One region of the Pseudoduganella sp. R-32 genome, then DNA from elsewhere that is predicted to be linked to it. Evidence: predicted binding sites of a transcription regulator. Region 1 holds the regulator's gene; each other region holds the start of a gene.
What was found. The regulator NrdR, encoded in region 1, represses ribonucleotide reductase genes. The targets are predictions, from matches to a motif close to CACNANATNTNGTG.
Positions count from the first base shown of each region.

Region 1 (5,541 bases):
TCAGGGCGGCGAACAGCAACAGCATCGTTACCGGAAGAGTGACGCCACGCTGGTATTCATGCATGGTGCTCTCCTTAATGGTTGCGCAAGGCGACCGTCGCCGTGAACAGCCGGCGCGCGCGACGCTGCATCGGCTGCGGCAAACCGGCTTCGTCGATACGTGCGCCCGGGTCAAGGCCCGGCAGCAAATCGTAGCTGCCAAGCCGGCCGCCCGCACGCGAACCGCGCTCACCGTGCAGCAGCAAGGCAATGCGAACGCTGGTGACGCGGCGCCAATGAGGACGCAGCGCACGCTCGGATACGGGAAGCGCGGCATCGAGGGCATCGATGCCGCTGGCGGTCATGTAAAGGTTGGGGATGTTGTCGCGCGGGCTGTCCATATCGACGCCATACAGTACGTGGAAGGCATCCACCCCACGCACCACGGCGTCCGCGCCCCAACCGTTTTCACCCCTGTATTTGCAGCGAAGTTCGGCAACGCCGTCTCCAGCTTGGGCGATGTAGAAGATGCTCCAGGCCCATTCGCCCGGGTCGGCCGGGAAACCGGCGCAATTGAGCATGGCGCCACCGCCCTCCGCGCCGGCGATTGCTGCAGGTGCATAGCGAATGGCGAGTGCATCGCTGCCGTTGACAGCTGGCAGCGCTGGGCCGAGGCCGTCGGCGTTGGTTGCCACACTTGCGGCGTCGCGGCCTTCGATGGCCAGGGGCGACGTTGGCGCGGCGGCGACCTCCGCGCCTGGCTCGCCGGGATAGCCCGCCTGCCGCAGGGATTGGCCGATGATTGCCAGTGCGAAGCGGCCACTATCGTCAATGCGGGTATTGGCGCCGTTATGCAGGAAGTCGCTATCGGACGCGTGCAGGAGGGAGGCGGCCGCCAACGCTACCAACAGGCTGAGCGCCATCGCGACGAGGACTTCGGCCATGGCCAGGCCATGCTGGCGTGCTGTCATTGCATGTCTCCTGCGGCTGGCGGATCAACCGGATCGTTTGGAGCCGGCTGGGCGGGCGCCGCTGGCGGTGGGCCGGGCAAGGGTGGCGGATCGGCCAGCGCGATGGGCAAAGCAACGCCTGGAACGGTGGCCAAACCGGCAGCAGCCCCATCTGGCCGCCGGAAGCGCCAGCCTATCTTGATGACGACGGGCGCATCGGCGCCACCGGAGCATGGCCATTGCAACTGGCCGCCCGGCGCCGTGTCGGCGTCGCGGCAGATGACGGCGCGGGCTTGCGGCAGCACAGCCGCAAGGTGACGGCGGAACTCTTCCAGCTCTTGCCGCGCCATGGCGCCGGAATCGCAGGGCGCGCCGGCACAGGAAGCCGGTGCGCCGGAAACGCCGCTGGCATCGCTGGCGTCGAATTCGAATCCCAGGTAAGCGGAGGACTGCGCGGCGTTCGCGCGGATGTGGTCAGCAAGCGTGGCGGCAGCCTGCAGGGCTTCGGTCTGCAGGCTCGACTCCTGTCGAGTGCGCATGGCGTGGGCCTGCATCGCCAGCGCGCCGACCAGGCCGACGGCGAGCAGCAGCACGGCAACCAACACTTCCACCATGGTGAACCCAGCAAATGGACGATGCATGGCACAGCCCTCCCCTGCTGATCAAATTAGTCAGCAGAGGACTCGCGGGTTTGAGAAATATCAAGCCTTGGGAGAGAGCTCTTGACCGTCACCAACTTCTTCGATCGCGTCCTGGAATTCGGCCAGGTCTTCGAAGTTCTTGTAGACGGATGCGAAGCGGATATACGCCACTTTGTCCAGGCGCTTGAGCTCGGCCATGACGAGTTCGCCGACGAAGACCGAATCGACTTCACGCTGGCCGCTGGTCAGCAGCTTTTCTTCGATCGAGGAAACCGCCTTGTCAACGGACTCGGCGGCAACAGGGCGCTTGCGCAAGGCCAGCATCAGGCTGGCGCGCAGCTTGTCGGCCGAATACTCGGTGCGGCTGCCGTTCTTCTTGACCACATAAGGCATGGTCAGTTCGATCCGCTCCCAGGTGGTGAAGCGCTTGTCGCAGTTCACGCAGCGCCGGCGCCGCTTGATGGCGTCCCCTTCCTCCGACACGCGGGTGTCGAGGACCTGGATATCATCGTGCTGGCAGAACGGGCATTTCATGGATTGAGCGTCTCTTATTATTGAATGAAAAAGCGCCGGACCTTACGATCCGGCGCCTCGATAGTACCAACCGCTTGCTTAGGCGTAAACAGGGAATTTGTCAGCCAGCACCTTCACAGCGGCTTTCACGCGCTCGATGGTTGCTGCATCGTGCGGGTTATCCAGCACGTCGGCGATCAGGTTGCCCACTTCTTCCGCTTCGGCTTCCTTGAAACCGCGGGTGGTGAAGGCTGGCGAACCCAGGCGGATGCCCGAAGTCACGAATGGCTTCTGCGGGTCGTTCGGGATGCCGTTCTTGTTGCAGGTCATGTGCGCCTGGCCCAGGATCGCTTCCGCTTCCTTGCCGGTCAGGTTCTTGGCGCGCAGGTCGACCAGGAACACGTGCGACTCGGTGCCGCCGGAAACGATGCGCAGGCCGCGCTTGATCAGGGTCTTGGCCAGCACGTCGGCGTTCTTCACCACTTGCTGCTGGTAGGCCTTGAATTCAGGGGACAGGGCTTCCTTGAAGGCCACTGCCTTGCCGGCGATCACGTGCATCAGCGGGCCGCCCTGGATGCCAGGGAAGATCGCGGAGTTGATGATCTTTTCGTGTTCGGCTTTCATCAGGATGATGCCGCCACGTGGGCCGCGCAGGGACTTGTGGGTGGTGGAGGTCACGAAGTCGGCGTGCGGAACCGGGTTCGGATACAGGCCAGCGGCGATCAGGCCGGCGTAGTGGGCCATGTCGACCATGAAGTAGGCGCCAACGGCCTTGGCGACTTTGGCGAAGCGCTCGAAGTCGATCTTCTTGGAGAAGGCGGACGCGCCGGCGATGATCAGCTTAGGCTTGTGTTCCTTGGCCAGGGCTTCCATTGCGTCGTAGTCGATGTCTTCTTCAGCGGTCAGGCCGTAGGAAACGACGTTGAACCATTTGCCGGACATGTTCAGCGCCATGCCGTGGGTCAGGTGGCCGCCTTCCGCCAGCGACATGCCCATGATGGTGTCGCCTGGTTTCAGGACAGCGAAGAACACGCCCTGGTTAGCCTGGGAACCGGAGTTAGGCTGCACGTTGGCTGCTTCGGCGCCGAACAGCTGCTTCACGCGGTCGATTGCCAGTTGCTCGACGACGTCCACGTACTCGCAGCCACCGTAGTAGCGCTTGCCAGGATAGCCTTCGGCGTATTTATTGGTGAGCTGCGAGCCCTGGGCTTCCATTACGGCTGGCGAGGTGTAGTTCTCAGAAGCGATCAGCTCGATGTGGTCGTGCTGGCGCTTGTTCTCGTTCTGGATAGCGGCAAACAGCTCCGCGTCAACGTTGGCGAGGGTGTGATCTTTTGCGAACATGAAATTACTCCAGTTTTTAAGGCAGATTGGATCGAATCGGGAGCCAAAAAGTGACAGGGCAGCCGAAACGCACGTTTCCATCGTGGCTGCCCAGGCGAACGGCTGTTTGAGATCTCACGTTCCCCGGTGGTTGCCCACCTCTCACCAGCAGCGCAAGCGCCAGCTAGTTTTTCGCCAGTTACGTGAGACAGTAATGGAGCCAAGATTGTAGATTAAGTGGCCAGATCCGGCAATCGTTTGGCCGGATTCGGCGGATTTCGGGGGTTATTCGGCCTAAAACCGGTAAACCGGTGCCTGACCCGCAGGGTCAGGCACCCTCTGCGCACAGGGGTCTGACCCTGCGGGTCTGACCCCGCCTTACCGGTTTGGCGTTAGAATCCCCCAAGTTAACATTGGGAGTTCGACCATGATCGTGTTAGTTACCGGCGCAACCGCTGGTTTTGGCGCCGCGATGGCGCGTGTTTTCGTGAAGAACGGCCACAAGGCCATCGCCGCCGGCCGCCGCGCCGAGCGCCTGGAAGCCCTGGCCGCCGAACTCGGCCCGAACCTGCTGCCGGTCAAGCTCGACGTCACCGACAAAGGCGCGATCCACGCAGCCCTGGCGTCCCTGCCCGCCGACTGGAAGGAAGTCGACGTCCTGATTAATAACGCCGGCCTCGCCCTCGGCATCAAAGGCGCCCACGAAGCCGACCTGGAAGACTGGGAAACCATGATTGCCACCAACTGCACCGGCCTGGTCACCATCACCCGCGCCCTGCTGCCAGGCATGGTCGAGCGCGGCCGCGGCACCATCATCAACCTCGGCTCCGTCGCTGGCGCCTACCCTTATCCCGGCGGCAATGTGTACGGCGCCACCAAGGCCTTCGTCGAACAATTCACCCTGAACCTGCGCGCCGACCTGATCGGCACCGGTGTGCGCGCTACCAATATCGCCCCCGGCCTGTGCGGCGGCACCGAATTTTCCAACGTGCGCCTGAAAGACGACGCTGCCGCAGCCAAGGTTTACGAAGGCACCACCCCGCTGACCGCCGACGATATCGCCAACACAGCTTTCTGGATTGCAACATTGCCGCAACACATTAATGTAAATTCCATCGAATTGATGCCAACCTGCCAAGGATTCTCGCCATTCGCGATCAAACGCGGCTAAAATGCCGCCCCATATAAGGGAAAACCGTAAGCAATTGTTACGAGATTGTGCAAAATGCCTTGTCGCTGATTCATTTGGCGTAAAATGTTGCCGATTCTCACTTAGTAGCTCTTCTATCTATGTCGTCTGAGTTCACCTGGGATGTCCGTGTTTATTACGAAGACACGGACGCCGGCGGAATTGTCTATTACGCGAACTATTTGAAGTTCTTCGAGCGCGCACGCACTGAGTGGTTGCGCTCCCTCGGCGTTAACCAGGATATCCTCCTGCGTGAGCACGACGCCATGTTTGTTGTCAAAAATGTCAGCGCGGACTACCACGCGCCAGCGCGACTAGACGATGTAATAAAATTGACGCTTCGTATTGATAAACTGGGCCGCGCTTCGATCCAGTTTGTACAGGAGGCGTGGTGCGGCGACCGCCTCTTAAATACTGCCCACGTAAAAGTAGGCTGCGTCGACTCGGCCCTGCGCCCACGCGCCGTGCCTGATGCCGTTGCGGCCCGCATGCGCGCATAATAATTAGATTGAGAAACAATGAACGTCACCCAAGACCTTTCCTTCATCGCCCTCATCACCAACGCACACCTGATCGTTCAGTTGATCATGGCGCTGCTGCTTGCGGTTTCCGTTATCAGCTGGACCTATATCTTCAAGAAGCTGTTTGATGTGCGCGGTGCGCGCAATCAGACCATCGAATTCGAGAAGACCTTCTGGGCCGGCGGCAACCTGCATGCCCTGCACGCCAGCGCTGGCAGCAACCGCGCCAACAGCGGCGCCCTGGCCCGCATCTTCGAGGCCGGCATGGGTGAATTCATCAAGGGCAAACAGGCTGCAGCATCCAGCCGCGACATGAATATGGGCGACGTGCTGGACGGCGCGCGCCGCGCCATGCGCGCTGCTTTCCAGCGTGAGATGGATGCACTGGAAGCGCACCTGGCCTTCCTGGCTTCGGTCGGTTCCGT
Region 1 covers NZ_CP183987.1:2,629,363-2,634,903, reverse strand. The annotation lists gene ACN9MU_RS12080 (pilus assembly PilX family protein) at 1-64, opposite strand, end outside; gene ACN9MU_RS12075 (PilW family protein) at 75-950, opposite strand; gene pilV (type IV pilus modification protein PilV) at 947-1,570, opposite strand; gene nrdR (transcriptional regulator NrdR) at 1,631-2,104, opposite strand; gene glyA (serine hydroxymethyltransferase) at 2,183-3,427, opposite strand; ZMP/ZTP riboswitch at 3,509-3,619, opposite strand; gene ACN9MU_RS12055 (SDR family NAD(P)-dependent oxidoreductase) at 3,834-4,577, shown strand; gene ybgC (tol-pal system-associated acyl-CoA thioesterase) at 4,697-5,095, shown strand; gene tolQ (protein TolQ) at 5,114-5,541, shown strand, end outside.

Region 2 (5,541 bases), 3.2 Mb from region 1:
CCCCGATCATGACCGGGTGCTGCACCGTGACAGATCACAAGATGGCGACATATGGACCGATTCAACAGGCTGCGCTGCTGACAGTCCTTATAAATTATGGACGCCATGAGGATCTGACCAATGAACGAGCTCGATCGATTGGAGGCGATGTTTCGTGCACGGCCGACAGAACTCACCATCGCTCAGCGCCGGGAGGCATGTGATGCCTTGGCCGGCCTCTATCCGACTGCCGCGGACGTCAGCGTCGCTCCCGTCATGGCGAACGGCGTTCCCGCCGAATGGACCTTCACTTCGGACGCGCGCGAAGACGGCGTCATCCTCTACCTGCACGGCGGCGGCTTCGTATGGGGTTCCCTGGAAAGCCACCGGCATTTTGTCAGCGAACTGGGTCGCGCGGCGGAAATGAAGACCTTCGCCCTGGACTATCGGCGCGCTCCCGAATTCCCCTTCCCTGATGCGCTGGATGATGCCGTTAACGGATACCAGTATTTGCTTGATCGGGGAATGCAGCTTACAGTGGCAGGCGATAGCGCTGGCGCCGGCCTTGCCATCGCCATGCTGGTGCGTTTGCGGGAATTGGGCCTGCCCCAGCCGGCGAGCACGGTCCTGTTCTCGCCCTGGGCCGACATGACCATTGCGGCAGGCAGCTACGCACGAAACGCCGAACGCGACCCGGTGCTGAACCGCGAACTCATGCTGTTCCTGGCCGAGCAATACCTCGGCGACCGGCCGCGGAACGTGCCCCTGGCCTCCCCTGTTTTCGCCGATCTGCACGGCATCGCCCCGCTCAACATCTTCGTCGGCGCCACTGAAGCGCTGCTCGATGATTCCATCGCCCTCGCCCGTGCAGCCACCATCGCCGACGTACGCGTGCGGCTCGAAATATGGCCGAAGATGTTCCACTTCTGGCCCAACTATTACCAGGAACTGAAGGAAGGCAAACAAGCCCTGGACATGGCGGGGTCGATCCTGCGTGATGCCATGCTGGTGAAGTGATCAGCTAGCCATTCGCTTGCCGAAGCGTGAACTGGCGGAACCGCGACTTCACCTGGCCGGCCAATTCGCCGTGCAAAACGCCTTCGCTGGCGGAATTGATCAAATCCTGGCTGCGGCAGCCAACCGAACGGAAATCCTGCAGTGCATACGTCTCGCAACCCATGCCGGAAATCTGCTCCACCAACGCGGCCAGGTGCCGGGGTGTAGTCAGCCTGGGATGGATCGTGGTCCTGAATTCGTACGGAACGCCGCTCTCAATGACAAGGCGGGCGGCGGTGCGCGCTGCTTGCGCGCTGCAGCTGACGCCAGTGATTTCATCGTAGGCCTCGAATGAGGTCTTGATGTCGAGGCCTACCCAGTCCGTCAGCGGAAGCACCTGCTTCAGGCGCTCAGGGTAGATGCCTGCGGTGTGCAAGCCCACCTTGAAGCCGAGCGCTTTCACGCTGCGCATCGCGTCTTCCAGCGCCGGATCGAGGGTCGGCTCGCCGCCGGAAAACACCACGGCGTCAAGGAGCCCTGCCCTGCCGGCGAGAAAAGCGAGCATGTCGCGCCAGGCGATCGCCGGCGCAACGTCCCTGGGCTGCAAGTGCGGGTTGTGGCAGTACCCGCAGCGCCAGGGACAGCCCTGGACGAACACAACGGCTGCCAGCTCGCCGGGATAGTCGGTCGACGTAAACCTGGCGTAGCCGCCGACCTTGAGCTCCCTGTCAGCCATTGTTCCGGCGCTCGACGAAATAAGTGCGCTCATTGAATTCCCCCTTCTTGCCAACGTTGAAGGACGAGTACGGGCGGTGATACCCCATTACACGCGTCCAGATTTCGCAAGGCTGGCGCTCTGCGTCGGTGAGGGCGATTTCCTGGTTTGGCTGCTTGGCGGTCATGCCTATCTCCTTAGTCAAGTGAAAGTTCGCGCGTCTTGCGCGCAAGGATGTCCTCATCGCATTTCGGACAGAATTCGTGCTTGCCGCTCAAGTAGCCGTGTTTCGGACAGATCGAGAACGTCGGCGTCACCGTGATGTACGGCAGGCGGAAGTGCGTCAGTGCGCGCTGCACCAGGTGGCGGCAGGCATCGGCGCTGGATACCTGCTCGGTCATGTACAGGTGCAGCACGGTGCCGCCTGTGTATTTCCGTTGCAGCTCGTCCTGCCGCTCCAGCGCTTCGAACGGGTCATCGGTGAAGCCCACCGGGAGCTGCGAAGAGTTGGTGTAGTAAGGCATTTCCGGCGTGCCTGCCTGCAGGATCGACGGCATGCGGGCACGGTCCTCCTTGGCAAAGCGGTAGGTTGTGCCTTCGGCCGGCGTAGCCTCGAGGTTGTACATATGTCCTGTCTCTTCCTGGAACTCCAGCATGCGGGCGCGGATGTGATCGAGCAGGCGTATCGCCAGCGCGGCCCCGGCTTCGGTGGTGATGTCTTCCGTGTCGCCGCTGAAGTTGCGCAGCATTTCGTTCATGCCATTCACGCCAAGCGTGGAGAAATGGTTGCGCAGCGTGCCGAGGTAACGCTTGGTATAGGGGAACAGGCCGCCATCCATCAGGCGCTGGATCACCTGGCGCTTGATCTCCAGGCTGGTCTTGCCCAGTTCAAGCAGTTCGTCCACGCGTGCAAACAGCGCCGCCTCGTCGCCTGCATACAGGTAGCCAAGGCGGGCGCAGTTCAACGTGACCACGCCCAGCGAGCCGGTTTGTTCGGCCGAGCCAAACAGGCCGTTGCCCCGCTTGAGCAGTTCGCGCAGGTCGAGTTGCAGGCGGCAGCACATGGAGCGGATCATGTTCGGCTTGAGTTCCGAGTTCACGAAGTTCTGGAAGTAAGGCAAGCCATAGCGGGCAGTCATTTCGAATAGCAGGTCGGCATTCGGGCTGTGCCAGTCGAAGTCCGGCGTGATGTTGTAGGTCGGGATCGGGAAGGTGAAGGCGCGGCCTTTGGCGTCGCCGCGCATCATGACTTCGATGTAGGCGCGGTTGATCATGTCCATCTCTGCCTGCAGGTCGCCATAGGTAAACGGCATCTCTTCGCCGGCGATCACCGGCACCTGCTCCTGCAAGTCTTCCGGACAGGTCCAGTCGAAAGTGAGGTTGGTGAAAGGCGTTTGCGTGCCCCAGCGCGAGGGGACGTTCAGGTTGTAGACCAGTTCCTGCATGGTCTGCAGTACCTGTTCATAGCCCAGCCTATCCTTGCGGACGTAGGGCGCCATATAGGTGTCGAAGGAGCTGAAAGCCTGGGCGCCGGCCCATTCGTTCTGCAAGGTGCCAAGGAAGTTCACGATCTGGCCGGCGGCGCTGGAGAGGTGCTTCGGCGGCGCCGATTCCACCTTTCCCGGCACGCCGTTCAGGCCTTCGTTCAGCAGCGTGCGCAACGACCAGCCGGCGCAATACCCGGCCAGCATGTCGAGGTCATGGATGTGGATATCGGCATTGCGATGCGCTTCGCCGACCGTGCGCGGGTAGACGTGGTCGAGCCAGTAGTTGGCGACCATCTTGCCGGAAATGTTGAGGATCATGCCGCCCAGCGAATAGCCCTGGTTGGCATTGGCGTTCACCCGCCAGTCGAGCTGCTGGAGGTATTCATTGATCGAGGACTCGACGTCCACGGTAGTCTTGCGGGCAGGGTTCATTATTCTCTTAAACTAGATGTTGTGTTGCGATGGATATTACACACTAAATGTAGTGAACAGCGACTTGACGGCGCTGATTTTTGATTTCCTTGATCTGGTTTAAATTTGATAAGATTCGTGCAAAATTCGCCTATACCATGAAACGAGCACTCTTCATCTGCACGCAAAATCGCTTGCGCAGCCCGACAGCGGAGCATGTATTCGCGAGCTGGCCCGATGTGGAGACCGATTCCGCAGGCCTGGGCAATGACGCCGACGTCCCCCTGTCGAGCGAGCAGATCGCGTGGGCCAACATCATCTTCGTGATGGAGAAGACTCACCGCAACCGCCTCTCCCGCGATTTCAGGGCGCACCTGAACGGGAAGCGCGTGATTTGCCTCGACATTCCTGACGACTACGAATACATGCAGGCCGAACTGGTTCGGCTCCTCGAAGCCAAAGCCGGCAAGTTCCTGCGCTGATCCTAAAATGACGATGCCTACCAAAAGCGTTGATGACTACGAGATTGAGTACACCGGCGAACTACTTGAAGGCACGAAGCAATGGGGCGCCTACGTCTCCATCTTCGCCCCTTCCGCGAACCCGATGCATATGACCCATATCTATCCGAAGCGACGCGTGTCGGCAGACCAGACCTTTCTGGACCAGCATGCCGCCGAAGGCGAAGCGGAGCGTGCTGCATTGAAAATCCTGGAAGGCTTGCGCACCTGACTTCTGGCTTTGCCCGACTACTGCGCATGAAGCAGGTCGGTTTCAGCCAGTTCCTCCTTCGCGGGAACCTGGCGCGGCAAGTTCATGATCACGGTAGTGCCTTTTCCAGGCTCGGATTCAACGTGGATGGTCCCGCGCAAGACGCCGGTAACGAGGTTGTAGACGATGTTCATGCCGAGCCCTGACCCGCCCTGCCCCATCTTGGTGGTGAAGAAGGGATCGTACACCTGGCGCAGCGTGCGTGCACTCATGCCATTGCCGTCATCGGCAAAGCGCAGTTCGACATTATCCTCGTCCATCTCGACGGCGCTGATGGTGATATGCCCGGACTCCCGGCCCTCGAAGGCATGCATGATGGCGTTCTGGATCAGGTTGCTCAGCACCTGGCCCACGCTGCCGGGGTAGGACATGAAGTTGAGCGTCTCCGGCATCCACACCTTCACTTCGCAGTTGGCACGGCGCAGCTGGGCGGAATAAGTCGCCAGCGTGTCGTGCACCACGCCATGCAGGTTGAACGAACGCCGTTTGTCGGAGGTCTGGTCGACCGCCACCTGCTTGAAGGAGTGGATCAGGTCAGCCGCCCGCGTCAGGGAGTTGGTGATGATCGAGCACGCCATACGCGCATCCTTCAGATGCGTATCGAGGGCCGAGCGCTTGATGCCGCCCTCGGAGAGCTGGCGCTCAAACTCCTTGCACATGTCGCTCAAGGCCGTCGCGGTCAGCAGGCTGTTGCCGATCGGCGTATTCAGTTCGTGCGCAATGCCTGCTACCAGCGCGCCCAGCGATGCCATTTTCTCGGACGTGATCAGGTTGGCCTGCGCCTGTTTCAACGTCAGCAGCACGGCCGACAGATCCTTGTGCGCCATTTCCACGTTAGACTTTTGCAGTGCCAGCTCATTCAGGCTGCGCTCCAGGCCATGCTTGGTGTCGACCAGCGCTGCCTCGGTCTGCTTGCGCTCCGTGATATCGATAATGACCCAGACGCAGCCTTTGCGCGGCTCATTCTCGTCCAGCATGCGTCCGTTCACCATGCACCACAGGCGCCGGCCGCTGGAGCTGGCCAGCTCCAGCTCGAAATGCATCGGCGTGCCATCGGCCACGCAGGCAAAGGGATCGCTCAGCCCGCCCGTCAGCATATTGCAGGAGCGGCCCGCCAACTGGCCCGGCTGGTAACCCATCATCTCTTCCAGCCCTCGGTTGCAGCGCACGATCAGCCCGTTG
Region 2 covers NZ_CP183987.1:5,794,355-5,799,895, forward strand. The annotation lists gene ACN9MU_RS26515 (cupin domain-containing protein) at 1-109, shown strand, start outside; gene ACN9MU_RS26520 (alpha/beta hydrolase) at 121-996, shown strand; gene ACN9MU_RS26525 (anaerobic ribonucleoside-triphosphate reductase activating protein) at 1,001-1,744, opposite strand; gene nrdD (anaerobic ribonucleoside-triphosphate reductase) at 1,704-1,877, opposite strand; gene ACN9MU_RS26535 (ribonucleoside triphosphate reductase) at 1,888-3,609, opposite strand; gene ACN9MU_RS26540 (low molecular weight protein tyrosine phosphatase family protein) at 3,747-4,070, shown strand; gene ACN9MU_RS26545 (hypothetical protein) at 4,078-4,320, shown strand; gene ACN9MU_RS26550 (CHASE domain-containing protein) at 4,338-5,541, opposite strand, start outside.
Region 2: ACN9MU_RS26535 (ribonucleoside triphosphate reductase) is a predicted target of NrdR. The motif match lies at 3,620-3,633, and genes of this name have one in related genera.

Region 3 (5,541 bases), 3.4 Mb from region 1:
CTTGATGGTGTTGATCAGGTCAATGCCGAAGTTGCAGTGCATCGATTCGTCGCGCAGGATGTACTGGTATTGCTCGGCGGCGCCGGTCATCTTGTTCTGGCGGCCCAGCGCCAGGATCTGGGTGAAGCCGACGTAGAAGAACAGGCCTTCCATCAGGCAGGCGAACACGATCAGGGACTTCAGCAGCTGCTGGTCGGTCTCGATGGTACCGGTCTTGAAGGCCGGGTCGGTCAGCACGTTGATGAACGGGATCAGGAACTGGTCCTTGTCGCGGATCGACGCTACTTCGTTGTAGGCGTTGAAGATTTCCTGTTCGTCCAGGCCGAGGGATTCGACGATGTACTGGTAGGCGTGGGTGTGGATTGCCTCTTCGAACGCCTGGCGCAGCAGGTACTGGCGGCACTCAGGGGCGGTGATGTGGCGGTAGGTGCCCAGCACGATGTTGTTGGCTGCCAGCGAGTCGGCGGTGACGAAGAAGCCCAGGTTGCGCTTGACCAGGCGGCGCTCGTCTTCGGAGAGGCCGTTCGGGTTCTTCCACAGCTCGATGTCGCGCTGCATGTTCACTTCCTGCGGCATCCAGTGGTTGGCGCAGCCGGCCAGGTATTTGTCCCAGGCCCATTTGTACTTGAACGGGACCAGCTGGTTGACGTCGGTCTGGCCGTTGATGACGCGCTTGTCGTCGGCGTTGACGCGCAGGGCGACTTGCTCGGCGGTGGCTTCGGCGGTGGCGCCCAGTGGTGGGGTTTGGCGCGGTGCTGCCGCGGCTTCATCATCCCAGGATAGCATTTGTTTTTTTCCTCTTAGATTTACTCTTCTTTAACCGGTAAACCGGTGTCTGACCCATAGGGTCAGACACCTTCTGCTCGACCGCCGACGGTATTGTTACAGCCGAGGACTTTGTGCAGACGGGGTCTGACCCAGCGGGTCAGACCCCGGTTTACCGGTTCTAACTATGACTATTGTATTACTGGCAGGCTTCGCATTCCTCGAAACCTGGGTCACCAGGACGCAGGTAGCAGGCGGCGCCTTCGGTTACCTCGGCAGTCACTGCCGCCGGGGCATCCGGCACGTTCGCGGACACGGCGTTCAGGGCGCCGGTGCGGGTGGTGGATTTCTCCATGTGCGACGCTGCAATGGTGCGCAGGTAGTAGGTGGTCTTCAGGCCGCGCAGCCAGGCCAGCTTGTAGGTTTCGTCCAGTTTCTTGCCGGAAGCGCCTGCCATGTAGATGTTCAGCGACTGTGCCTGGTCGATCCACTTCTGGCGGCGCGATGCTGCTTCCACCAGCCAGGTTGGCGACACTTCGAACGCGGTGGCGTAGATGTCGCGCAGGTCTTGCGGAGCGCGGTCGATCTTGCTCAGCGAGCCGTCGAAGTACTTCAGGTCGGCGATCATCACTTCGTCCCACAGGTCGCGTGCCTTCAGGTCGCGCACCAGGTAGGCGTTGATCTCGGTGAATTCGCCGGACAGGTTGGACTTCACGTACAGGTTCTGGAAGGTCGGTTCGATGCAAGCCGACACGCCGATGATGTTCGAAATGGTTGCGGTCGGGGCGATCGCCACGCAGTTCGAGTTGCGCATGCCGAACTTGGCGATGCGTTCACGCACCGGGGTCCAGTCCATCGCGGACGACAGGTCCTGTTCCAGGTAGCCGCCGCGCTGTTCCGCCAGCAGGCGCACCGAGTCTTGCGGCAGGATGCCACGCGACCACAGGGAGCCTTCGTACGACTCGTAACGGCCGCGCTCTTCCGCCAGCTCGGTCGAAGCCAGGTAGGCGTAGTAGCACACGGCTTCCATCGAGGTATCGGCGAAGCTCACCGCTTCCATCGAGGCGTATGGCACGCGCATCATGTGCAGGCAGTCCTGGAAGCCCATCACGCCCAGGCCGACCGGACGGTGGCGCATATTGGCGTTGCGTGCTTTCTCAACTGCGTAGTAGTTGATGTCGATCACGTTGTCCAGCATGCGCATCGCGGTGCGGATGGTCTTCTGCAGCTTGACGTGGTCGATCTTGCCCTCTTTCATGTGGGCCGGCAGGTTGACGGAACCCAGGTTGCAGACGGCAATTTCGTCGTCATTGGTGTTCAGGGTGATCTCTGTGCACAGGTTCGACGAGTGCACCACGCCCACGTGCTGCTGCGGCGAACGGATGTTGCACGGATCCTTGAAAGTGATCCATGGGTGGCCGGTTTCGAACAGCATGGACAGCATCTTGCGCCACAGGTCCAGCGCTTCGATCTTCTTGAACAGGCGCAGTTCGCCGTTGGCTGCCTTGGCTTCGTAGCCCAGGTAGGCTTCTTCGAATTCCTTGCCGAACTTGTCGTGCAGGTCAGGCACGTCGGATGGCGAGAACAGGGTCCAGGTGCCCTTTTCCATCACGCGCTTCATGAACATGTCCGGAATCCAGTTCGCGGTGTTCATGTCGTGGGTGCGGCGGCGGTCGTCGCCGGTGTTCTTGCGCAGGTCGAGGAATTCCTCGATGTCCATGTGCCAGGTTTCCAGGTAGGCGCAGACGGCGCCTTTGCGCTTGCCGCCCTGGTTCACTGCCACGGCGGTGTCGTTCACCACTTTCAGGAACGGCACCACGCCTTGCGACTTGCCGTTGGTGCCCTTGATGTGGGCGCCCAGTGCACGCACCGGGGTCCAGTCGTTGCCCAGGCCGCCGGCGAACTTGGCCAGCAGTGCGTTTTCCTTGATGGCGTCGTAGATGCCTTCCAGGTCGTCGGACACGGTGGTCAGGTAGCAGGAGGACAGCTGCGAACGCTGGGTGCCGGAGTTGAACAGGGTCGGGGTCGACGACATGAAGTCGAAGGTCGACAGCAGGTTGTAGAACTCGATGGCGCGCGCTTCGCGGTCGGTTTCGTTCAGGGCCAGGCCCATGGCGACGCGCATGTAGAAGGCCTGCGGCATTTCGATGCGCACATCGCGCACGTGCAGGAAGTAGCGGTCGTACAGGGTTTGCAGGCCGATGTAGCCGAACTGCAGGTCGCGGTCGGCCACCAGGGCCTTGGCCAGCTTGGCCAGGTCGAACTTGCCCAGTTCTTCGTTCAGCAGTTCAGCGGCGATGCCCTTGGCGATGTACTGCGGGAAGTATTCGATGTAGGCGGCAGCGGCGCCGGCTTGCGGAACTTCCTTGCCGAACACTTCCTTGCGGATGGTGTGCAGCAGGATGCGGGCGGTCACCTGGGAGTAGGCCGGGTCTTTTTCCATCAGCGCGCGGGCGGCCAAGATGGCGGACTTGTGCAGTTCTTCGACCGGCACGCCGTCGTACAGGTTCTTCACGGTTTCGGCCAGGATGGCGTCGGCATCGACGTGCTTTTCCAGGCCCTTGCAGGCGGCGCCGATCAGGTCGCGCACTTCCTGCATCACCAGCGGACGGGATACGCCGTTCTCGGTGACGTTGATCTGCGGCTCAGCGGTCGCGGTGGCGCCGGCTGCCTCTTTCTTCAGGCGGCGTTCTTCCATGTGCTTGGCGCGGTACAGCACGTAGGAGCGTGCCACGTCGTGTTCGCCGGAGCGCATCAGGGCCAGTTCAACCTGGTCTTGCACGTCTTCGATATGGAAGGTGCCGCCGGCTGGCTGGCGGCGCATCAGGGCGCTCACCACGTTCTTGGTCAATTCTTCCACCAGTTCGCGGATGCGGGCGGAAGCCGCACCCTGGCCGCCGTTTACTGCCAGGAAGGCCTTGGTCATTGCCACGGCGATCTTGGATGGCTCGAAAGCGACCACGGCGCCGTTGCGGCGGATGATGCGGTAGTCGGCCATTTGGCTAGCGGAAACAGCGACGCCGCCAGCGGTTTCGCCAGCGGAAACAGGCACTTGAGGCGCCTGAGTGGTGGAAATATCTTGAGTAGATTGCATTTATGCTCCGCGTATTCAGTATTTGTTAATGGCCACTATATCTAGTGGACCATCGAATTCTGTCCACTAATTGTAGTGACGTGATTCGGATCGTACAAGGTGAAATTTTTTCGTTTAGACCACGTTTTCTTATTGACTTTTGATATCCCCCATCGCTACAGGCGATCGGCGGTGAGCGAGCACTAACACAGTTTTTTGCGTGCTGATTTAATAAGCAATGTTGCGGCGCAGCACACGGTTGTGCGTTGGCGAAAACGCTACATCAATCAAGGGGATTTTCGCGGCGGACCGGGATTATAGACCAATCGGGCGGCGGGCGCCCCGCCGCCGCGAACTGCTAGCCTGGGTCCTGGATGTTCAGCTTCTGCATCTGGTAGCGAAGCTGGCGGTAGCTGATGCCCAGCAGCTGGGCGGCCTGGGTGCGGTTGTAGTTGGCCTGGGCCAGGACACGCGTGATGATGTCGCGCTCGACCGCTTCCAGGTAGGCCGGCAGGCTGCTTGCCTGGACATTGAACGCCGGCAGCTGCGGCATGGCCGGCGCGCCGCCTGCTGCGGCCGCCCCTGCAGGGGCTTCGGCCGGCAAGCTTGCCACCGGCGCTGGCGTGGCGGCCGGGCTGGCCGGCTGGGCGGCAGCCTGGCTGGGCTCCGGGCTGGCAGGAGCGGCTGGCGCGGCCACGGGCGCAGGGCTTGGCACTGGCGCCGGCAGCGAACCGCCTTTCAGCGCCAGGTCTTCCGCCGAGATCACGCCATCATTGGAAAATGCCAGCGCGCGTTCCAGGATATTCTCCAGCTCCCGCACATTGCCCGGGAAGGAGTAGCCTTTCAAGACGTCCAGCACGCCGGGCGCCAGCACCACCTTTTGCTCAAAGCTCCCCAGCCGCGCCAGGATGGCTTCGACCAGTTCGTCCAGGTCGTCAAGCCGCTCGCGCAAGGGCGCCAGGCGCAGTTCGATCACGTTCAGGCGATAGAACAAGTCCTGCCGGAACAGGCCGTCCTCCACCAGCTTTTCCAGATTCTTGTGGGTGGCTGAAATGATGCGCACGTCGACCGGCTCCTCGGCCGTGGCGCCGATCTTGCGCACGCGCCGTTCCTGGATCGCGCGCAGCAGCTTGACCTGCATGGCCAGCGGCAGGTCGGCCACCTCGTCCAGCATCAGGGTACCGCCGTTGGCAGCCTGGAAGAAGCCGTCGCGCTCGTCGGAAGCGCCGGTGAACGCGCCCTTGCGGTAGCCGAAGAACTCGGCCTCCATCAGGGCTTCCGGGATGGCGCCGCAGTTGACGGCGATGAACGGCTTGTCCGCGCGCGAGCTCTGGGCGTGGATTTCGCGCGCCGCCAGCTCCTTGCCGCTGCCCGACTCGCCACTGATGGCAATCGGCGCCATCGAGCGCGCCAGCCGGGCAATCTGGGCGCGCAGGGCCTGGATCGCAGCCGAACTGCCGCGCAGCCTGCCTTGCGCCTGTCCGCGCGCCCGGGCGGCAGCCGGGGCGCTGTCGCTCAGCTTCAACGCCGACTGCACCAGCACGCGCAACTGCTCCAGCTGCACCGGCTTGCTCACATAGTCAAAGGCGCCCGCCTTCAGCGCCACCACGGCATTTTCGGCACTGCCGAAGGCCGTCACGACTGCAATCGGGATATTCTTGCCGCTGGCCGCCACCTCGCGCACCAGGTCCAGCCCAAGGCCG
Region 3 covers NZ_CP183987.1:6,144,157-6,149,697, forward strand. The annotation lists gene ACN9MU_RS28110 (ribonucleotide-diphosphate reductase subunit beta) at 1-786, opposite strand, end outside; gene ACN9MU_RS28115 (ribonucleoside-diphosphate reductase subunit alpha) at 965-3,859, opposite strand; gene ACN9MU_RS28120 (sigma-54-dependent transcriptional regulator) at 4,197-5,541, opposite strand, start outside.
Region 3: ACN9MU_RS28115 (ribonucleoside-diphosphate reductase subunit alpha) is a predicted target of NrdR. The motif match lies at 3,893-3,906, and genes of this name have one in related genera.